Regions from separate parts of the Streptomyces durmitorensis genome, predicted to be linked through region 2. Evidence: riboswitches for the same ligand, from Rfam matches in the RefSeq annotation. Region 2 holds a riboswitch; each other region holds the start of a gene.
The links. A riboswitch is a leader RNA that binds a small molecule or an ion and turns the genes downstream of it on or off. The one in region 2 is predicted to bind S-adenosylmethionine.

Region 1: another riboswitch for S-adenosylmethionine. It lies ahead of M4V62_RS03640 (glutathione binding-like protein); the one in region 2 lies ahead of thrC (threonine synthase).
Region 3: another riboswitch for S-adenosylmethionine. It lies ahead of M4V62_RS30350 (aminotransferase class V-fold PLP-dependent enzyme); the one in region 2 lies ahead of thrC (threonine synthase).

What each region holds. Positions count from the first base shown of each region.
Region 1 covers NZ_CP097289.1:836,594-843,524, reverse strand. The annotation lists gene M4V62_RS03655 (ATP-binding cassette domain-containing protein) at 1-310, shown strand, start outside; gene M4V62_RS03650 (M13 family metallopeptidase) at 371-2,332, shown strand; gene M4V62_RS03645 (flavin monoamine oxidase family protein) at 2,593-4,134, shown strand; gene M4V62_RS03640 (glutathione binding-like protein) at 4,053-4,841, opposite strand; SAM riboswitch class IV at 5,140-5,284, opposite strand; gene M4V62_RS03635 (putative leader peptide) at 5,537-5,692, shown strand; gene M4V62_RS03630 (LLM class flavin-dependent oxidoreductase) at 5,799-6,931, shown strand, end outside.
Region 2 covers NZ_CP097289.1:5,216,328-5,223,258, reverse strand. The annotation lists gene M4V62_RS23505 (esterase/lipase family protein) at 1-300, shown strand, start outside; gene groL (chaperonin GroEL) at 413-2,038, opposite strand; gene M4V62_RS23495 (cold-shock protein) at 2,327-2,530, opposite strand; gene M4V62_RS23490 (MoaD/ThiS family protein) at 2,955-3,230, opposite strand; gene thrC (threonine synthase) at 3,333-4,640, opposite strand; SAM riboswitch class I at 4,658-4,792, opposite strand; gene M4V62_RS23480 (glucosyl-3-phosphoglycerate synthase) at 4,961-5,905, shown strand; gene M4V62_RS23475 (DUF11 domain-containing protein) at 5,962-6,931, shown strand, end outside.
Region 3 covers NZ_CP097289.1:6,807,167-6,814,097, forward strand. The annotation lists gene qcrC (cytochrome bc1 complex diheme cytochrome c subunit) at 55-864, shown strand; gene qcrA (cytochrome bc1 complex Rieske iron-sulfur subunit) at 861-1,916, shown strand; gene qcrB (cytochrome bc1 complex cytochrome b subunit) at 1,913-3,544, shown strand; gene trpD (anthranilate phosphoribosyltransferase) at 3,713-4,777, shown strand; SAM riboswitch class IV at 4,852-4,968, shown strand; gene M4V62_RS30350 (aminotransferase class V-fold PLP-dependent enzyme) at 5,133-6,539, shown strand; gene M4V62_RS30355 (glycerate kinase family protein) at 6,491-6,931, opposite strand, start outside.

The DNA.
Region 1 (6,931 bases), 4.4 Mb from region 2:
CCTCAAGCTCGCCATCCACATGGCGGAGAAGTCATCTACGTACGTCCTGGACGAGCCGACCACCGGACTGCACCTGGCCGACGTGGACAAGCTCCTCGCGCTCCTCGACCGGCTCGTCGACGACGGCAACTCGGTGGTCGTCATCGAGCACCACCAGGCGGTGATGGCGCACGCCGACTGGATCATCGACATCGGCCCCGGCGGCGGCCACGACGGCGGTCAAGTGGTGTTCACCGGGACGCCCGCGGCCCTGGTGGCCGATGCGCGGACCGTGACGGCGCAGCATCTGCGGGAGTACGTCGCGGGCTGAGCCGAGCCCGCGGTGACCAGCCGATCGTGCTCGGGCCCGGTGTCCGCGTAGGGTGCGTGGATGAGCATGCTGGATGACGCCCGCGCGGGCATGAACCCTGAGATCCGGCCGCAGGACGACCTGTTCGGCCACGTCAACGGTCACTGGCTGGAGACCGAGGCGATCCCCGAGGATCGCTCCAGCTGGGGCCCCTTTGTGCAGTTGGTCGACACGGCCGAGGAACAAGTGAAGGTGATCATCCAGGATCTGGCGTCGGCCGCGTCGTCCGGCGCCGTCCCGGATGACGCACGCAAGATCGCCACGCTGTACGCCTCCTTCATGGACGAGGAGACGATCGCCGCCCGCGGGCTCGCCCCCGCGCAGCCCTTGATCGACGAGGTCGCGGGGGTGCGGGACACCCGGGAGCTCGCCGCGTTCCTCGGCCGCTTCGAGCGGACCGGCGGCTCCGGCCTCTTCGGTTCGTACATCGACACGGACGACCGCAACTCCGACCGCTACCTCTTCAACGTCCTCCAGGGCGGGCTCGGCCTGCCCGACGAGTCGTACTACCGCGAAGAGAAGTTCGCCGAGATCCGTGAGAAGTACGTCGCCTACCTCACCGAGCTCCTCACGCTCGGGCAGCACGCCTCGCCCGCCGATGCGGCGCAGGCGGTCCTCGCCCTGGAGACCCGTCTCGCCGCGGGCCACTGGGAGCGGGCCGAGACGCGTGACGTGCAGAAGACCTACAACCTCCTCACCCTGCACGAACTGATCACCCTGGCACCGCACTTCGACTGGCGCGCCTATGTCGAGGGGCTCGGGGGCTCGGACGACACCATCGCCGAGACGTGCGTCCGTCAGCCGTCCTACTTCCGGCACCTGTCCGCGGTCCTCGACGAGGTGCCGATCGAGCAGTGGCGGGACTGGACGCTGGTCCGGGTCCTTCGCTCGTGCGCGCCGTACCTCACGGACGCGTTCGTCCGGAACAACTTCGAGTTCTACGGCCGCACCCTCAACGGCACCCCGGAGCTGCGCGCCCGGTGGAAGCGGGCGGTCGGCTTCGTCGAGGGCTCCATCGGTGAGGCCGTCGGCAAGGAGTACGTGGCGCGGCACTTCCCGCCGAGCTCCAAGGCGATGATGGACGACCTCGTCGCCAACCTGCTCGAGGCCTACCGTCAGTCGATCGCCCGCCTCGACTGGATGACGGACGAGACGAAGGAGCGCGCGTACGAGAAGCTCGCCACGTTCCGTCCCAAGATCGGCTACCCGGACACCTTCCGCGACTACTCGGCCCTTGAGGTCTCTCCCGACGACCTGCTCGGCAACGCGCAGGCGGCGGACGCCTTCGAGTCCGACCGGCAGCTCGCCAAGATCGGTGCGCCGGTCGACCGCGACGAGTGGTTCATGCTGCCGCAGACGGTCAACGCGTACTACAACCCGGGCACCAACGAGATCTGCTTCCCCGCGGGCATCCTGCAGAAGCCGTTCTTCTCGCCCGACGCCGACCCCGCCGAGAACTACGGCGGCACCGGCTCGGTCATCGGCCACGAGATCGGCCACGGCTTCGACGACCAGGGCGCGCAGTACGACGGCGCGGGCAACCTCAACGACTGGTGGACCGCGGCCGACAAGACCGCGTTCGAGGCGAAGTCGAGGGCGCTGGTCAAGCAGTACGACGCCTTCTCGCCCCGCAACCTGCCCGACGAGTTCGTCAACGGCTCGCTCACCGTCGGCGAGAACATCGGCGACCTGGGCGGCCTGACCATCGGGCACACGGCGTACAAGATCGCTCTCGACGGCGCCCCGATGCCCGAGAGCGACGGCACGACCGGCTCCCAGCGGCTCTTCATGAACTGGGCCTACTGCTGGCGCACCAAGCGCCGCAAGGAGCAGGAGCAGCAGTACCTCACCATCGACCCGCACTCGCCGCCCGAGTTCCGGGCCAACATCGTGCGCAACCTGGACGAGTTCCACGAGGCGTTCGGGACGGCGGAGGGCGACGGCCTCTGGCTGGACCGTTCGGAGCGCGTCCGGATCTGGTGATCACAGGCGGCCGCGGCGCTCCTGCCGCGGCCGCCGTCTCCACTCTCCGAAGGCGCCCAGGACCCGCTACGGCGAAGAGCCCGTCGTACGTCCCGTAGGTGTCGTGGCTGCGAGAACCGCAGGACGGGTGGTCCCGGACGAGGGAATCCGTCGTCAACCAGGCATGTTGGTTAAGGAGTTAAGCAAGCAGGCTGCTTCGTGCACTCCACGGACACTCCACGGCCCAGGTCGATCCGACGGCCTACTGACGGGAGACACCCATGCCTGCTGGCGGAACCCCTTGGATGCGCGTCGTACGCGCGCGACGTGAACCGGCGGACGCCGGTACGACCCGGCGCACCGTGCTGCGTGGCGGACTCGCCACCGCGGGCGGTCTCGCGCTCGGCGGCACGCTCACGCCCACCGCCGCGCGCGCGGCGGACCGCACCACCGCGCACGACGCCCGCGTCGTCGTCATCGGCGCGGGCCTCGCCGGGCTCACCTGCGCCCACCGGCTTGCCCAACAAGGCGTCAAGGCCCAGGTGTTCGAGGCGAGAGACGGCCGGGTGGGCGGGCGCTGCTGGACCGCGCGGGGCTTCGCGTCGGGCCAGCTCGCCGAGCACGGCGGCGAGCGCATCGACACCCGGCACACCCATATCCGCAAGCTGGCCGCGGAGTTGGGGATCTCCCTGGAGGAGGAGAACCCCGATCGCGAGCACGGCGAGCGCGGTGTCATCCATCTCCAGGGCAAGGTGGTCACGGAAGACGCGGTCTACCGGGACATGGAGGTCGTGCAGAAGCAACTCGCCGCCGACGCGCGGCGCATCGGCAGTTACGCCGCGGACGAGGCGGGGCGCGCCGCCCGTGACTTCGACGGCCTGTCGGTGCGGGACTGGCTCGCGGCGAACGTCCCCGGCGGAATGTCGTCCCTGCTCGCCTCCGCCATGGCCAACAGCGTGGCCACGTTCTTCGGCAACAACGCCGACGAACTGAGCGCGATCAACCTCATGGAGCAGTACATCGGCCCCGACGGCGCCGACGAGAAGTACCACGTCAAGGGCGGTAACGACCTCATCCCCCAGGCGATGGCCGAGCGGTTGCCCAAGTCGGCCCTCCACTTCGACACCCCCCTCACGGCCGTGCGCCGCGCGGGCGGCACCTACCGGCTGCGCTTCGGCGGCCGCAGAGGGGAAGTCACCGCCGACCGCGTCGTGTTCGCCCTGCCCTTCACCACCCTGCGCCGCGTCGACCTGGACGGCGCGGGGCTCAGCGCCCGCAAGCGCGAGGCCATCGACAACCACGGCATGGGCACGGATGCCAAGCTGCTGTTCCAATTCGACCGCCAGTTCCCGCGGTTCGACGGATTCAGCGGCGGCATCATGAGCGACAACCCGCTGTTCAGCTCCTGGGACACCTCCTCGTACCAGACAGGACCGGAAGGTCTGCTCACCCTGTTCACCGGCGGCTGGAGCGGCGCGACCTACCCGGCCGAGCGCCCGCACGCCGCACCGTCGGCCACGGTGACGGACACGGCGCTGCGGCAGCTCGACGCGCTCGTCCCTGGCCTCAAGAAGGCGTACAACGGCCGCGGCTGGCTGGACTCCTGGGTCGACGACCCCTGGGCCCGCGGCTCCTACGCCTCCTACCGCCCCGGCCAGTACACCCGGTACTGGGGCTTCACGGGACGCCGGGAGGGCGGCCTCCACTTCGCGGGCGAACACACCAGCACGCACAGTCAGGGCTACCTCAACGGTGGTGTGGAGAGCGGGGAACGGGCGGCGCGGGAGGTGCTCGCGGCCTTGGGACGAGGGCCGTTGGCGTAGAAGGCGGGGTGGGCGTGCAGGCGGCGGACGTACGCGCGGACGTGGGGATGGGAGTCACCGGTCTCGGCCGCGTCCGGAGTGGGGTGGACGAGAGCGGCCCACAAGTCCACGTCCACCGAGGTGAGTTCGTCGCCCACGAGATAGGAATGGGAGGCCAGCCGGCCGTCGAGGCGGTTCAGCGTCTCGTCGGTGAGGGGGCTCGCGAGGAGTTCGTGCCAGGTGTCGATGTGCGCCGCCAGGGCCGATGGGCGCAGGAGGGGCCCGCTGCCGTGCGCGGCGAGGCGGCAGGCGAGGTCGCGCAGGATGTCGGGCGTGTGGTTGCTGACGATGTGCCCGCTCCAGCGGTCGCACAGGGCGGGAACGGTCAAGGGGCCGTCGAAGTGATGCTCGGTGGCCTCGTAGTAGCGGTGCAGGGAGTCGAGTGACGCCGCAGGGGTGTGTGCTGTCAGGAGCGTCGTGGTGACCGACTCCCGGAGCCCGAGCAGGTCGAGGGTGATCGAGACGCGCAAGGAGCGCGGACATCCGGCCGAGAGGTACAGGTGATAGCGGTGTGGCGCCGGGTAGAAGCCGCCGGCCAGGTCGGCGCCGATGCGGCTGCGGATGGGCGCGGGACAGCTGCCGTCCGGGGCGGTTTCGAGCGGGGAGCACGGAGCCGTGAGGGAAGCCGGGTGGGAAGCGTGGGAACGGTGCGACGTGGTCTCGGGCATGGCTCTCCAGACAGGTGAGGGGGCGCCGACCGCGCGCACGGCGACGGTGGCACAGCGGAGGGAGACGGAGAGGAGACGGAGAGGAGACGGAGAGGAGAGGAGAGGGAGAGGGCGATGCGTGGACGTCAGACGGCTGGAGCCGATGCGCTGCACACGCGCAACAGGTCGATGTGCAGCCGTCTGGTCAACACGCGGGGGCGGGGCCGGGGCGCGGTCAGGAGAGGCCGCTGGGTGCTCTTCCTCTCACCGACCGCCCTGGACATGTCCACCAGCCCTGCCGTCGAGGCCCGTTGCAACCGGGCCGCACTTGCCCCGCCGCCACGGCGCGACCCGGTCGTCACCCGGGGCACCCCGTCGCGGCGGAAGGGTTGCCTGCCAGCGGGCCGGGGCCGATGAACCGCTCGGGCAGGGAGCCTGCCGGGCGGGCGCTGACAATCGTGACCGTCCCCGGAAGTCTGGGTCCGGGCACAGGGCGGAGTCAAGAAGGCCGATGCCGTGGAACTCCCGGCGTGGAAGCGGAACAGAAGGAGCGACTCGGCGGTTGTCCCTGACGGACAGGGACGGCGAGGCACGTACGGCGATGTGAGGACGCCCATGATCGACGGGCATTGCGCACCGCTGCGGCCTCACGTAACGTCCCGAGCAGTTACGAGTGTCAGCGTCAAGCCCTGGCTTGCCGAGCGGAGGTGACGGACATGCCGGCAGTCTCCGCTGTGCCGTCCACGTCATCCCTGCTGCCGCCCGTGTCCGCACTGCGTGTCGTCACGATCGCCCCGAGCCGCCAGGTGCATCTGTACTCCCGGCCGCACATCGACCTCCAGCGCGTCGCCGGCGCGCTCTGTCGTTCCTGACCCGTCACCCCGCCGCCGCACCCTCGGAGCAGAGGGGCCGGTGTTCTCGTACGGTCGATCAGGAAGGCACTCCTTCGTGTCGTCATCATCTTCACCCTCGTCCGCGTTGCCCTCTTCCGCTCCCTCCGCTCCTTCGCTGCATCTGGCCGTCGCGCTCGACGGCGCGGGCTGGCACCCCGCCGCCTGGCGCGAACCAGCCGCCCGCCCAAGGGAGTTGCTCACCGCCCGGTACTGGACCGATCTGGTCACCGAGGCCGAACGCGGCCTGCTCGACTTCGTGACGATCGAGGACGGACTCGGCCTCCAGTCCTCGCACTTCACCGAACCCGACGGACGCACGGATCAGGTACGAGGGCGGCTCGACGCCGTTCTCATCGCCGCCCGTGTCGCGCCGCTGACCAGCCACATCGGCCTTGTGCCGACCGTGGTGGCCACGCACACGGAGCCCTTCCACATCTCCAAGGCGATCGCCACGCTCGACTACGTCAGCGAAGGCCGCGCCGGGGTACGGGTGCAGGTGTCCGCACGCCGGAACGAGGCCGCGCACTTCGGGCGCCGCACGCTTCCCGCCCTCGACGCCGTCGAGGACCTCGGCAGGCCGGACGTACGGGAGCTGACCTTCGACCTCTTCGACGAGGCGGCCGACTACGTCGAAGCCGTGCGCCGCCTCTGGGACAGCTGGGAGGACGACGCGGAGATCAGGGACGTGGCCACCGGCCGCTTCATCGACCGCGACAAGCTGCATTACATCGACTTCGAGGGCAAGCACTTCAGTGTCAAGGGCCCCTCGATCACGCCCCGGCCGCCGCAGGGCCTGCCTGTCATCAGCGCCCTCGCCCACGAGGGGCCGACGGATGCCCCGTTCCGGCTCCTCGGCCGCTCAGCCGACATCGGATACGTCACCCCGCGCGACACCGGGCACGCACGCGCCATCGTCACAGCCGTCCGTGCCGAACAGGACGCGGCCGGGCGCGCCGACGAGTCCCTGCATCTCTTCGGCGACCTGGTGGTGTTCCTCGACGACGACCCGGCCGTCGCAGTGGCACGCCGGGAGCGTCTGGACGCCCTCGCCGGTCACCCGTACACCAGTGACGCGCGGGTATTCACCGGAACGCCCGCCCAACTGGCCGACCTGCTCGTGGAGTTGGGCCGGGCCGGGCTGAGCGGATTCCGGCTGCGGCCCGCCGTTGTCGGGCACGACCTCCCGGCGATCACCCAGGGCCTGGTGCCCGAACTCCA
Region 2 (6,931 bases):
CCCGAGATCGACGGCGCACCCGGCGGCACCCTGGAGGGCTTCGGCATCCTGGCCGACGAGCTCGACAAGATCCCGGCGCTCATCGGCCTCGGCTCGGAGGCGGAGATCCGCGAGCACTGCTTCGTCCCGTCGGTCAGCGCCATCGCCCTGCGCGAGATCGACGACCACAGCAAGCTGTACGACCCGGTCGCGGACTCCGAGGACAGCGAACTGGACGAGTACCTCTGCGCCTCCCAGAACGAGGGCCACACCCTGGTCACGGAAGAACTCTGCACCTGGATCCTGGACCGCCTGCCGTAGCCCGCACCGCTCCCGGCTCCCGGAAAACGCCCGAGGGCGGCACCCCTTCGTGAGAAGGAGTGCCGCCCTCGGTTCGCGTGGAGCGATGAACCGCTGATCAGCCAGAGGCGGATCAGAAGTCCATGTCACCGCCCGGCATGCCGCCGCCGGCCGGGGCAGCGCCCGCCTTCTCCGGCTTGTCGGCGATGACGGCCTCGGTGGTGAGGAACAGTGCGGCGATGGACGCGGCGTTCTGCAGGGCAGAGCGCGTGACCTTCGCCGGGTCGAGGATGCCCTCGGCGATCATGTCGACGTACTCACCGGTCGCGGCGTTCAGGCCGTGGCCGATGGGAAGGTTGCGGACCTTCTCGACGATGACGCCACCCTCAAGGCCGGCGTTGACCGCGATCTGCTTCAGCGGGGCCTCCAGGGCCAGCTTCACAGCGGCGGCACCCGTGGCCTCGTCGCCCTCGAGCTCAAGCTTCTCGAAGACAGCGGCGGCCTGGATGAGGGCCACGCCACCACCGGCGACGATGCCCTCTTCGACGGCGGCCTTCGCGTTGCGAACGGCGTCCTCGATGCGGTGCTTGCGCTCCTTGAGCTCGACCTCGGTCGCGGCACCGGCCTTGATGACCGCAACACCGCCGGCGAGCTTCGCCAGGCGCTCCTGCAGCTTCTCGCGGTCGTAGTCGCTGTCCGAGTTCTCGATCTCGGCGCGGATCTGGTTGACGCGACCCTGGACCTGGTCGCTCTCACCGGAGCCGTCGACGATCGTGGTCTCGTCCTTGGTGATGACGACCTTGCGGGCGCGGCCCAGGAGGTCGAGGCCCGCGTTCTCCAGCTTGAGGCCGACTTCCTCGGAGATGACGGTGCCACCGGTGAGGATGGCGATGTCGCCGAGCATGGCCTTGCGGCGGTCACCGAAGCCCGGGGCCTTGACGGCGACGGACTTGAAGGTGCCACGGATCTTGTTGACGACCAGGGTCGACAGGGCCTCGCCCTCGACGTCCTCGGCGATGATCAGCAGCGGCTTGCCGGACTGCATGACCTTCTCGAGGAGCGGAAGGAGGTCCTTCACGTTCGAGATCTTCGAGTTGACGATCAGGATGTACGGGTCGTCGAGCGACGCCTCCATACGCTCCATGTCGGTGGCGAAGTACGCCGAGATGTAGCCCTTGTCGAAGCGCATGCCCTCGGTGAGCTCAAGCTCAAGACCGAAGGTCTGCGACTCCTCGACGGTGATGACGCCTTCCTTGCCGACCTTGTCCATCGCCTCGGCGATGAGCTCGCCGATCTGGGTGTCGGCGGCGGAGATGGAGGCGGTCGAAGCGATCTGCTCCTTGGTCTCCACGTCCTTGGCCTGCTCGAGCAGGGCGCCCGAGACGGCCTCGACGGCCTTCTCGATGCCACGCTTGAGGGCCATCGGGTTGGCACCGGCGGCTACGTTGCGCAGGCCCTCGCGGACCAGCGCCTGCGCCAGGACGGTCGCGGTCGTCGTGCCGTCACCGGCGACGTCGTCCGTCTTCTTCGCGACCTCCTTGACCAGCTCGGCGCCGATCTTCTCGTACGGGTCCTCGAGCTCGATCTCCTTGGCGATGGAAACACCATCGTTGGTGATCGTGGGGGCACCCCACTTCTTCTCGAGGACGACGTTGCGACCCTTGGGGCCCAGGGTCACCTTGACGGCGTCGGCGAGCTGGTTCATGCCGCGCTCGAGGCCGCGCCGTGCCTCCTCGTCGAACGCGATGATCTTGGCCATGTGAAGTGGTCCTCCCGGACAGGGGTGGCATGCTTCCGGATCGCGCCAGCGCCCGCGACGGACGGCCTGCAAGCCTTGTGGTTCCTTGCCCCACCCGGCCTGCGGGCCTCACCGACCCGATCCAAGTTCTGTCACTCTCACTCGGAGAGTGCTAAGCCCAATGATTAGCACTCGACCCCTGCGAGTGCAAGCGCCTCTCACGGATCCCAGACGTACGAGGGGCCCGCACCCCCTGTGGGGATACGGGCCCTTCGTCACTCGCTAAGTCGCTGGCCGATCGCGCCGAGATCAGACGGCGAGCTTGACCATGTCCGCCTGCGGACCCTTCTGGCCCTGCGAGATCTCGAACTCAACTCGCTGACCTTCTTCAAGGGTGCGGTAGCCGTCCATCTGAATCGCGCTGTAGTGGACGAAAACATCCGCACCACCGTCGACCGCGATGAAGCCGTACCCCTTCTCCGCGTTGAACCACTTGACGGTGCCCTGAGCCATGCCTAACTCCCCTATTACTGGCCCTTGCACGGACCCGCACTTCGCGGACCCGGGTCAGACCTCACCCCCCCAATGGGTTGTGGAGGCGTGCGCCGGAACGCGTCGACCGCGGCTGAATGTATCTGTCCAACTGCCCTCTGCAACAGGTCAATCGGACGAGAATTCTGGGCACGCCTGATCGGAAATATGCGGAGGATTTACCGGAGTTCAGGGCAAGTCGGGCCAGACAAATGCCACGAGAAGGGCAAATGGGCAGTGCACTTTGGCTACTTCTTGTCGCCCTCGGGGCGACTTCGTATATGCGCTCGGCACAAACGGGGAAGCTCGCTTCCCAACTGTACCGCGCTCAACCACATGGAATTGCCCCCTCCGCTTCTCTCGCGGAGGGGGCAATGAAGATTACGCAGGGTGTTTCTTTAAAGGATCAACCACCGGCGACGGCGGGAATGATCGAGACCCCCGCGCCGTCCGGCGTCGCGGTCTGAAGGCCCTGCTCGAAACGGACGTCGTCGTCGTTCACGTACACGTTCACGAAGCGCCGCAGCTTGCCCTGGTCGTCCAGGACACGGGCCGCGATACCGGCGTGCTTGGCCTCCAGGTCGGCGATGACCTCGGAGAGGGTCGCCCCCTCTGCGGCGACCTCGGACTGACCGCCGGTGTAGGTGCGAAGAATGGTGGGGATGCGAACCTTGACGCTCATTGATTTCACCTCGGGGTGTGTGGGGCCCCTTCAGGGGCGCGGGGAACTGCGCGAGGACGGACCACGACCGCCGTCGACGACGGCGGTCAGGCCCTACGGCGGCTAGTCGGCGAGCCCGGCGGCGCGGAACGCGTCAAGGCTGGGCCGGATGGTAGCGGTGGCCTGCGAAGTCTCAGCGACAGCGTCAAGCGTTTTGAGGCCATCACCGGTGTTCAGGACCACCGTGGTCAGGGAGGGATCGATGAGGCCCGCCTCGATCAGCTTCTTCGTGACGCCGACCGTCACACCACCGGCGGTCTCCGCGAAGATCCCCTCGGTCCGGGCGAGCAGCTTGATCGCATCGACGACCTGCTCGTCGTTCACGTCCTCCACCGCACCGCCCGTGCGACGCGCGATGTCCAGGACGTACGGCCCGTCGGCGGGGTTGCCGATGGCGAGCGACTTGGCGATGGTGTCCGGCTTCTGCGGCCGGACGACGTCGTGCCCGGCCTTGAAGGCGGTCGACACCGGCGAGCAGCCCTCGGCCTGCGCGCCGAAGATCTTGTACGGCTTGTCCTCGACGAGGCCGAGCGCGATGAGCTCCTTGAGCCCCTTGTCGATCTTCGTGAGCTGCGAGCCCGAGGCGATCGGGATCACCAGCTGGTCGGGAAGGACCCACCCCAGCTGCTCGCAGATCTCGTACGCGAGGGTCTTGGAGCCCTCGCCGTAGTACGGCCGCAGGTTCACGTTCACGAAGCCCCAGCCCTCGCCCAGCGGGTCGCCGATGAGCTCGGAGCAGAAGCGGTTCACGTCGTCGTAGTTGCCCTCGATGCCGACGAGCTCGCCGCCGTAGACCGCGGCCATGACGACCTTGCCCTGCTCCAGGTCGTGCGGGATGAACACGCAGGAGCGGAAGCCGGCGCGTGCCGCGGCGGCACCGACGGCGCCGGCGAGGTTGCCGGTGGAGGAGCAGGAGAGGGTGGTGAAGCCGAACGCGCGCGCCGCCTCGATGGCCTGCGCCACGACACGGTCCTTGAACGAGTGCGTCGGGTTGCCGGAGTCGTCCTTGACGAACAACTTGCCCTGCTCGACGCCGAGTTCACGCGCGAGGTTGTCGGCCTTGACGAGCTTGGTCCAGCCGGGGTTGATGTTCGGCTTGGACGCCACGTCCGCGGGGACGGGCAGCAGAGGCGCGTAGCGCCAGATGTTGTCGGGGCCGGACTCGATCTGCTTCCGGAGCGCCTCGGGGTCACCGGTCGGCAGGTCGTACGCGACTTCGAGCGGGCCGAAACAGGCCTCGCAGGCGAAGATCGGGCCGAGCGCGTACAGCTCGCCGCACTCGCGGCAGGAAAGGCCCGATGCGGGGCCGAGGTCCACAGAACCCGTGGTGGAGGGGGTGTTTTCGAACGTTCCGACAGTCTGCGCAGCCATGGAGGCGAGGCCCTTTCTCCTCATCTTCCCCGTGACGCATCTCGTCACGAGACGGAATTGGCACCTTCCCCACCGAGACCTCGCGTGCGCGGTCGGCGGGATGGTTGCCGGGGCTTCAACGGGCCGTATCCCTCTGCCCCTCTGGATGAGCGGTATGGCGCCGGGGCTTTGGGGGCCCAGGGCATTTGTTACGCGTCGACCCCCGACATGCGATGGTCATCCGCGTTGTTCAAGACTGTAACCGACGGCCTGGACCCTTGAGATAGTCGTCCGAACCGCGAGATGGATCACATGTAGGCCACACACAGGAGGAGCAACCCGTGCTGGAAGAGGCCGAGCGCTGGCTGACCAGGCGTTCCTGGTCCGTTGCCGACCGTCCGCTCAGCGCACTCGTCGCCGCCAAACGGGCGTCGGGAGCCTCGGTGAGTGTCGTCCTGCCCGCGCTCGACGAGGAGGAGACGGTCGGGGAGATCGTCGCCGAGATCCGCCGGGAGCTGGTCGAGGAGGCCTGCCTGGTCGACGAGCTCGTGGTGATCGACTCCGGATCCCGGGACCGTACGGCCGAGGTCGCCCGTGAGGCGGGCGCGCGGGTCGTGCACCGGGACGAGATCCTGCCGCGCATCCCGGCCGTGCCCGGCAAGGGCGAGGTCCTGTGGCGCTCACTCCTGGTGACCGGCGGTGACATCGTCGCGTTCGTCGACGCGGACCTGAGGGAGTTCTCGGCGGACTTCGTCACCGGCATCGTGGGCCCGCTCCTGACCGAGCCCGACGTGGACTTCGTGAAGGCGATGTACGACCGTCCGCTGGCTGGAACCGCAGGTCAGGGCGGTCGGGTCACCGAGCTGATGGCGCGCCCGCTGCTGAACATGCACTGGCCCCAACTGGCCGGGTTCGTCCAGCCGTTGGGCGGCGAGTACGCGGCGCGCAGGTCACTCCTTGAGCGGCTGCCGTTCCCCGTCGGTTACGGAGTGGAGCTGGGCCTGCTCGTCGACGCCCTGCACACCGTGGGCCTGGACGCGCTCGCGCAGGTCGATGTCGGCGTGCGCAAGCACCGGCACCAGGACGGGCAGGCGCTGGGCCGGATGGCGGCGGCGATCTACCGGACGGCGCAGCTGCGGCTCGCGCGCGGCCATCTCGTACGCCCCGAGCTCACGCAGTTCGAGCGGGGTGCGGACGGGTTCGAGCCGCGGACCCATTCGGTGGACACGGAGGAGCGGCCGCCGATGGCCGACATCGCGGAGTACACCGCTCGCCGCGTGGCGTAACCGCCCAAGACCGGGCGTTTTGTCTACATTTCCCACTTATGTGGGTCAGACAGGTAATGGGAAGCGCGCGACGCATCGGCGGTGTGGCCCTGGCCACGGCCGGACTCGCGGCAGGGGCGCTCGGCGCCGCGGCCGCACCCGCCGCCGCGGATGTGATCGAGCCCTTCGCCAAGCGCTACGACGAATCGCTGTACGGCGACTTCAGGACCATCGGCAACACGGTCATGGGCTGCCCGACGACGCCCGCGGACATGGCGGCGCGCTGCGCCACCGCCGCGGACGGCCAGGGCCGCGACAACAACAACACCTTCGTCATGCAGCGGATCAACGCCGCGGGCATGGACCCCGAACACGGATCGAGCACCGGCCAGGTCGCGATCCCGCCCGGCGCGAAGGTCGCGTACGCACGCCTCTTCTTCGGCGGCAACGACGGAACGTACAAGGGCCCCAGCGGCGCCCAGCTGAGGCGCTGCGACATCTCGGGCGCCGACGTGCAGCCATCCCCCGGCGAACCCCTGGACGCGGTGCCCGCCGTCGGCGTGGACGGCGCGCCTCCCTCGAAGGTCACCCCGGCGAACCTGGTCAAGGACCCGGCGTCGACCAACGGCCCGCACTACTACACCGGCGAGGCCGACATCACGGGCCTCTTCAGCGGCGTCACCGGCACCGGAGCACCCGTCCCGGTCGCGGTCGGCGACATCTGGGCGCCCACCGGCAAGGGCTGCGTCGCGGGCTGGTCGCTCACCGTCGTCTACAAGTACGACGGCCCCAACGACGACCACGCCCCCGACCGCCGCAACGTCTACGTCTACGGCGGCCACGTCCTGCAGCGCTCCACGTCGCCCGCCACCAGCGTCACGGTCGACGGCTTCTACCGCACGGACGGCAAGCCGCGCGCCAGCGTCACCGCGTACGAAGGCGACTGGAACACCCCCGGCGACCGCTTCCTGGTCGGCGGCCAGACCATGACCGAGGCGCACACGGGCAGCACCAACAACTTCTTCATCAGCGAGGACGACGGCGCCC
Region 3 (6,931 bases), 1.6 Mb from region 2:
GTCCGACTCATTCCAGAAGCATCGACGCTGAAGATCCTGACACCGGGGTAATCCGTGAAAAAGCTCTCCGCACGACGACGCCACCCGTTGGCGGCGGTCGTCGTCCTACTCCTCGCGCTGGCGGCCACCGGGGGGCTGTACGCCGCGTTCGCACCCGCGGACAAGGCGCAGGCCGACGACACCGCCCAGTCCCTCGCCATCGACGAGGGCAAGAAGCTGTACTCCGTGGGCTGCTCCAGCTGCCACGGAACCGGCGGTCAGGGGTCCACCGACGGTCCTAGCCTGGTGGGCGTCGGCGCAGCCGCCGTCGACTTCCAGGTCAGCACCGGCCGTATGCCGCTGCAGCAGCCGGGCGCCCAGGCGCCGAAGAAGAAGGCCATCTACAACCAGGCCCAGATCGACCAGCTCGCGGCGTACATCGCCTCGCTGGGCGCGGGCCCGACCATCCCCACCGAGAAGCAGTACAGCCCGGACGGGGCGGACATCGCCAAGGGTGGCGAGCTGTTCCGCACCAACTGCGCGCAGTGCCACAACTTCACCGGTGAGGGCGGCGCGTTGACGAAGGGCAAGTTCGCTCCTTCGTTGGAGGATGTCTCCCCGAAGCACATCTACGAGGCCATGCAGACCGGCCCGCAGAACATGCCGTCCTTCCCCGACACGATCATGCCGGAGAAGAACAAAAAGGACATCATCGCGTACCTCGACGCGGTCAACGGCGAGCAGACCGAGAGCCCTGGCGGTCTGAAGCTGGGTGGCCTGGGTCCGGTCAGTGAAGGCCTGTTCGGCTGGATCTTCGGTCTCGGCTCGCTGATCGCGGTCGCCGTGTGGGTCGCCGCTCGGACCGCAAAGGCCAAGAAGTCATGAGTAGCCAAGAGAAATCAGAAGAGAACCTGCCCAGCGTGCAGGAGACCGAGCACGGCTCGGTGGCTGTCGCGGACGAGAACCCGTTCGCCGACCCGGGGCTTCCGCCCCACGAGCATCGTGTCCAGGACATCGACGAGCGGGCCGCCAGGCGTTCCGAGCGTGCGGTCGCCTTCCTGTTCACGCTCTCGATGCTCGCCACGATCGGCTTCATCGCCTCGTTCGTGTCGTTCCCGGTCGACAAGCGCGTCTACATCTTCCCGATCGGTCACATCAGCGCGCTGAACTTCTCCCTGGGCATGACCCTGGGTCTCGCGCTCTTCTGCATCGGCGCGGGCGCGGTCCACTGGGCCCGCACCCTGATGTCCGACGTGGAGGTCGCCGACGAGCGGCACCCCATCGAGGCCGAGCCCGAGGTCAAGGCCAAGGTCATGGCCGACTTCAAGGCCGGTGCCGCGGAGTCGCAGTTCGGCCGGCGCAAGCTGATCCGCAACACGATGTTCGGCGCGCTTGCCATGGTGCCGCTCTCCGGCGTCGTCCTGCTGCGCGACCTCGGTCCGCTGCCCGAGGACAAGCTGCGGCACACGCTGTGGTCCAAGGGCAAGCTGCTCGTGAACATGAACACGAACGAGCCGCTGCGTCCGTCGGACATCCAGGTCGGTTCGCTGACCTTCGCCAAGCCCGAGGGCCTGGAGGAGCACGATCACGACTTCCAGAAGGAGATCGCCAAGGCGGCCCTGATGATCGTCCGGATCCAGCCGGACAACATCAAGGACAAGCAGGAGCTCGAGTGGTCGCACGACGGTGTCGTCGCGTACTCGAAGATCTGCACCCACGTCGGCTGCCCGATCTCCCTGTACGAGCAGCAGACGCACCACGTCCTCTGCCCGTGCCACCAGTCCACCTTCGACCTTTCCGACGGTGCCCGAGTGATCTTCGGCCCGGCCGGTCACGCGCTGCCGCAGCTGCGCATCGCCGTGAACGAAGAGGGCTACCTCGAGGCGCTCGGCGACTTCGCTGAGCCTGTCGGTCCTGCATTCTGGGAGCGCGGATGAGCACTACGACGACTGATACGCGCAAGAAGGACGCGCCCGCCGGTGAGCGGGTCGCCGACTGGGCAGACGGCCGCCTGGGGATCTACTCCCTGGCCAAGGCCAACATGCGCAAGATCTTCCCGGACCACTGGTCCTTCATGCTCGGTGAGATCTGCCTCTACAGCTTCATCATCATCATCCTCACGGGTGTGTACCTGACCCTGTTCTTCCACCCGTCGATGAACGAGGTGGAGTACCACGGCAGCTACATCCCGCTGCAGGGCCAGCTGATGTCCGAGGCGTTCAACTCGACCATGCACATCAGCTTCGATGTGCGCGGTGGTCTGCTGATCCGGCAGATCCACCACTGGGCGGCGCTGATCTTCCTCGCGGCGATGTTCGTGCACATGATGCGCGTCTTCTTCACGGGTGCCTTCCGCAAGCCCCGCGAGGTCAACTGGGTCTTCGGGTTCCTGCTGTTCGTCCTCGGCATGTTCACCGGCTTCACCGGTTACTCGCTCCCTGACGACCTGCTCTCCGGTACCGGTGTGCGCTTCATGCAGGGCGCCGTCCTGTCCGTGCCGATCGTGGGCACGTACCTGTCGATGTTCCTGTTCGGCGGGGAGTTCCCCGGCGGCGACTTCGTGGCCCGGTTCTACTCGGTGCACATCCTGCTGCTGCCGGGCATCATGCTCGGCCTCGTGGTGGCGCACCTGATCCTGGTCTTCTACCACAAGCACACGCAGTTCGCGGGCCCCGGCAAGACGAACAAGAACGTCGTCGGCATGCCGCTGCTCCCGGTCTACATGGCGAAGGCCGGAGGGTTCTTCTTCCTGGTCTTCGGCGTGATCGCGGCCATCTCGGCGATCGCCACGATCAACCCGATCTGGGCGCTCGGTCCCTACCGTCCCGACCAGGTCTCCACCGGAGCCCAGCCCGACTGGTACATGGGCTTCTCCGAGGGTCTGATCCGTGTCATGCCGGGCTGGGAGATCAACGCCTGGGGTCACACGCTCGTCCTGGGCGTGTTCATCCCGCTGATCATCTTCCCGCTGGTCCTGGTCGCGATCGCGGTCTACCCGTTCATCGAGTCCTGGGTCACCGGCGACAAGCGCGAGCACCACATCCTGGACCGCCCGCGCAACGTCCCGACCCGCACGGCGTTCGGCGTCGCGTGGATCACCTGGTACTTCGTGCTGCTCGTCGGTGGTGGAAACGACCTCTGGGCCACGCACTTCCACCTGTCGATCAACTCGATCACCTGGTTCGTGCGCATCGCCTTCTTCGTGGCACCGGTCCTCGCCTTCATCGCCACCAAGCGGATCTGCCTGGGTCTGCAGCGGCGCGACAAGGAGAAGGTCCTGCACGGCCGCGAGTCGGGCATCATCAAGCGCCTGCCGCACGGTGAGTTCATCGAGGTCCACGAGCCGCTGGGCCAGGAGCAGCTGCACACGCTCACCGCGCACGAGCAGTACGCGCCGGTCGAGATCGGCCCCTCGGTCGACGAGAACGGCGTCGAGCGCAAGGTGACCGGTTCGCAGAAGCTCCGGGCCAAGCTCAGCAAGGGCTACTACGGGGAGGACAACCAGATCCCCAAGCCCACCACCGAGGAGTACAAGGAGATCACGAGCGGCCACGGCCACCACTGATCCTCCGAACGCTCCGACGTTCTGACCCGAGGTCGCCACGGCGAGAGCCCCGTCCCCTGCATCCAGTGCATGGACGGGGCTCTTTGCCGTCCCCCGGGCTGGATAAGGTGGTCCCGTCCCCATGTACCGGGATGCTTTCTTCCTACGCTGACGAACCCAGGAGCGGCTATGAGCGCTGTGACCCCCGCAGGAGGCAATACCGCGGCGGCCCGTTCCTGGCCGGGTGTGCTGAACGGCCTGCTCGACGGGACCGACCAGAGCGCCGACGACACGGCCTGGGCGATGGACCGCATCATGCGGGGCGAGGCCACCGACGCGCAGATCGCCGGCTTCGTCGTGGCGCTGCGGGCCAAGGGCGAGACCGTGGAGGAGATCTCCGGTCTCGTACGCACCATGTACGAGCACGCCAACGTGATCGAGGTGCCGGGGCGGACCGTCGACATCGTCGGCACGGGCGGTGACGGTGCCAAGACCGTCAACATCTCCACGATGTCCGCGATCGTCATCGCCGGCGCGGGCGCGAAGGTCGTCAAGCACGGCAACCGCGCCGCGTCGTCGGCCAGCGGCGCCTCCGACGTGCTGGAGAAGCTCGGCGTGAATCTTGAGCTCACCCCGCGGCGGGTCGTCGAGGTCGCGGAGGAGGCGGGGATCACCTTCTGCTTCGCGGTGAAGTTCCACCCGGCGCTGCGGTACGCGGGCGGTGCGCGCAGCCAGTTGGGGATCAGGACCGTGTTCAACCTCCTGGGTCCGCTGACGAACCCGGCCCGGGTGCGCTCCCAGGCCGTCGGTGTGGCCGACGCGCGGATGGCGCCGATCGTGGCCGGGGTCTTCGCCGAGCGCGGGCACTCCTCCCTCGTCTTCCGCGGTGACGACGGCCTCGACGAGCTGACGACCACGTCGACCTCCCGGGTCTGGGTCGTGCGGGACGGCGCCGTGCGCGAGGAGTCCTTCGACCCGCGCGACGTCGGCATCGACCTCGTCCCCGTGGAGGCGCTGCGGGGCGCCGACGCCTCGTACAACGCCGAGGTGGCGCTGCGCCTCCTGGACGGCGAGACCGGGCCCGTGCGGGACGCGGTGCTGCTCAACTCGGCGGCGGCCCTGGTGGCCCTCTCGCCGGGCGAGGGGAGCCTCGTGGAGCAGATCCGCGCGGGCATCGCGCAGGCGGCCGAGTCGATCGACTCCGGGGCCGCGAAGAAGGCCCTTGAGCGCTGGGTGTCGGCCAGCAACAGGTGAATGTGGTGCCCACCGCAGTCCGGATCCCGGACTGCGGTGGGCACCGGGAAGATCGTGTGGCAAGATGCTGCGCAGGTCATGAGTGACAGCGATTAGGCCCCGGCTCGCTGTCCGGCAACCCTCCGTCCGTGGCGGGGTGCCCCGGGTGAAGACCAGGCCGTGGACAGCAAGGTCCATGGCAAGCGCGGACCCCTGCGAACCCTGGGGTCCTGGTCCTCAAGGGAGCAGTCTCGTGAGCAAGCGAATGCGATAGGGCTTTCCGGCCCCTTTTCCGCACCCCCTTTTCTCTTCATCACTGCAGCGCCGTGACGGCGCCCTTGCAGTGAACTCGCCTGCCTTCCCACGGGAGTTCGCCATGTCCGCACGCATCGTCGCCACCACCACCGACTCCGCCGCCGCCTCCGCCGAGTCCGCCGACCCCTGCTGTGCCGCGCCGCTGCCGGTGCTCGGCCGTGACGTCACCGTGCCGCTCGTCACCGGCGGCGAGGTGACCTACGCGGCGCTCGACTACGCGGCGAGCGCCCCCGCGCTGCAGCGGGTGTGGGACGACGTGGCCGCGTACGCGCCGTACTACGGCAGCGTGCACCGCGGTGCCGGGTACCTCTCGCAGCTCTCCACCGACCTCTTCGAGAACAGCCGGGTCACCGTCGCCGAGTTCCTCGGCTGCCGCGAGGACGACCAGGTCGTCTTCACGCGCTCGACCACCGACTCGCTGAATCTGCTTGCCGCGGCCCTCCCGGCCGACTGCCAGGTCTTCGTCTTCGAGACCGAGCACCACGCCTCGCTCCTGCCCTGGCGCGACGCCCGCGTGACGTACCTGAACGCGCCGCGCACCCCCGACCAGGCCGTCGCCACCCTGGAGCGCGCCCTCGCCGACCGCGACCCCTACGGGCCCGCCCTGGTCTGCGTGACCGGCGCGTCGAACGTCACCGGTGAGCTGTGGCCGGTCAAGGAGCTGGCCGCCGCGGCCCACGCGCACGGCGCCCGCATCGTCCTGGACGCCGCGCAGCTCGCGCCCCACCACCCGGTCTCCATCAGCGAGTTGGACGTCGACTGGGTCGCGTTCTCCGGCCACAAGCTGTACGCGCCCTTCGGCTCGGGCGTCCTCGCGGGCCGCTCCGACTGGCTGCGGGCCGCCGAGCCGTACCTCGCGGGCGGCGGCGCCTCGCGGAAGGTCGCGCGGCGCAGCGACGGCGGCGTGGACGTCGAGTGGCACGACACCGCCGCGCGGCACGAGGCCGGTTCGCCGAACGTCATCGGCGTGTACTCGATCGCCTCCGCCTGCAAGGCGCTGACCGAGGCGGGCTTCGACGAGCTCGTCGCCCGTGAGCGCCACCTCATCGCGAAGGTGCGCGAGGGCCTCGCCGACGTGCCCGCCGTGAAGGTGCTCTCGCTCTTCGGCGACGACGCGCCGCGCGTCGGCGTCATCTCCTTCGTCGTCGAGGGCTGGAACAGCTCGCACTTCGCCGCCGCGCTCTCCGCCGAGTACGGCATCGGCGTACGCGACGGTCTCTTCTGCGCCCACCCGCTGGTGCGCACCCTGCTCGGCAGCGACCCGCAGACCCAGGGCGAGTGCGGTGCCCCCGAGGCCGCGCCCGGCGAGAAGTCCCTGAACGCCATCCGCGTCAGCTTCGGCGCGGGCACCCCGGACGAGCACGTGGAGCGCTTCGTGCGCGCCGTCAAGGAGCTCGTGGCGGACGGCGCGCGCTGGAACTACCGCACGGAGGACGGGCGTTGCGTCCCGGACACCACGGCCGCCTGAGCCTTGGGCCTGCCCTTCAGGCGTGAGCCCAGCACGATCATCCGCAGGGCCCGCTCGGTCGCGTCGGTGAGGAATTCGCCGCCCCGGCCGAGCGCCTCGGTGAGCGAGACCGGCGCGGGCAGGATCGCGCTGTAGGCGTCCACGCCCTCCGCCCGTACGTGGTGCGCGCCCTGGCCGATCGTGCCCGCGAGGACCAGGACCGGGCGGCCGAACCGCTTGGCGCGCCTGGCTACTTCGGCGGGGATCTTGCCGCGTGGCGTCTGGTGGTCCAGGGCGCCCTCGGCCGTGACGACGAGGTCGGCGCGGGCCAGGCGTGCGTCCAGGTCCAGGTGGTCGAGCAGGACGTCGAAGCGGGGCAGGAGCTGGGCGCCGAGCGCCGCGAGGCCGGCGCC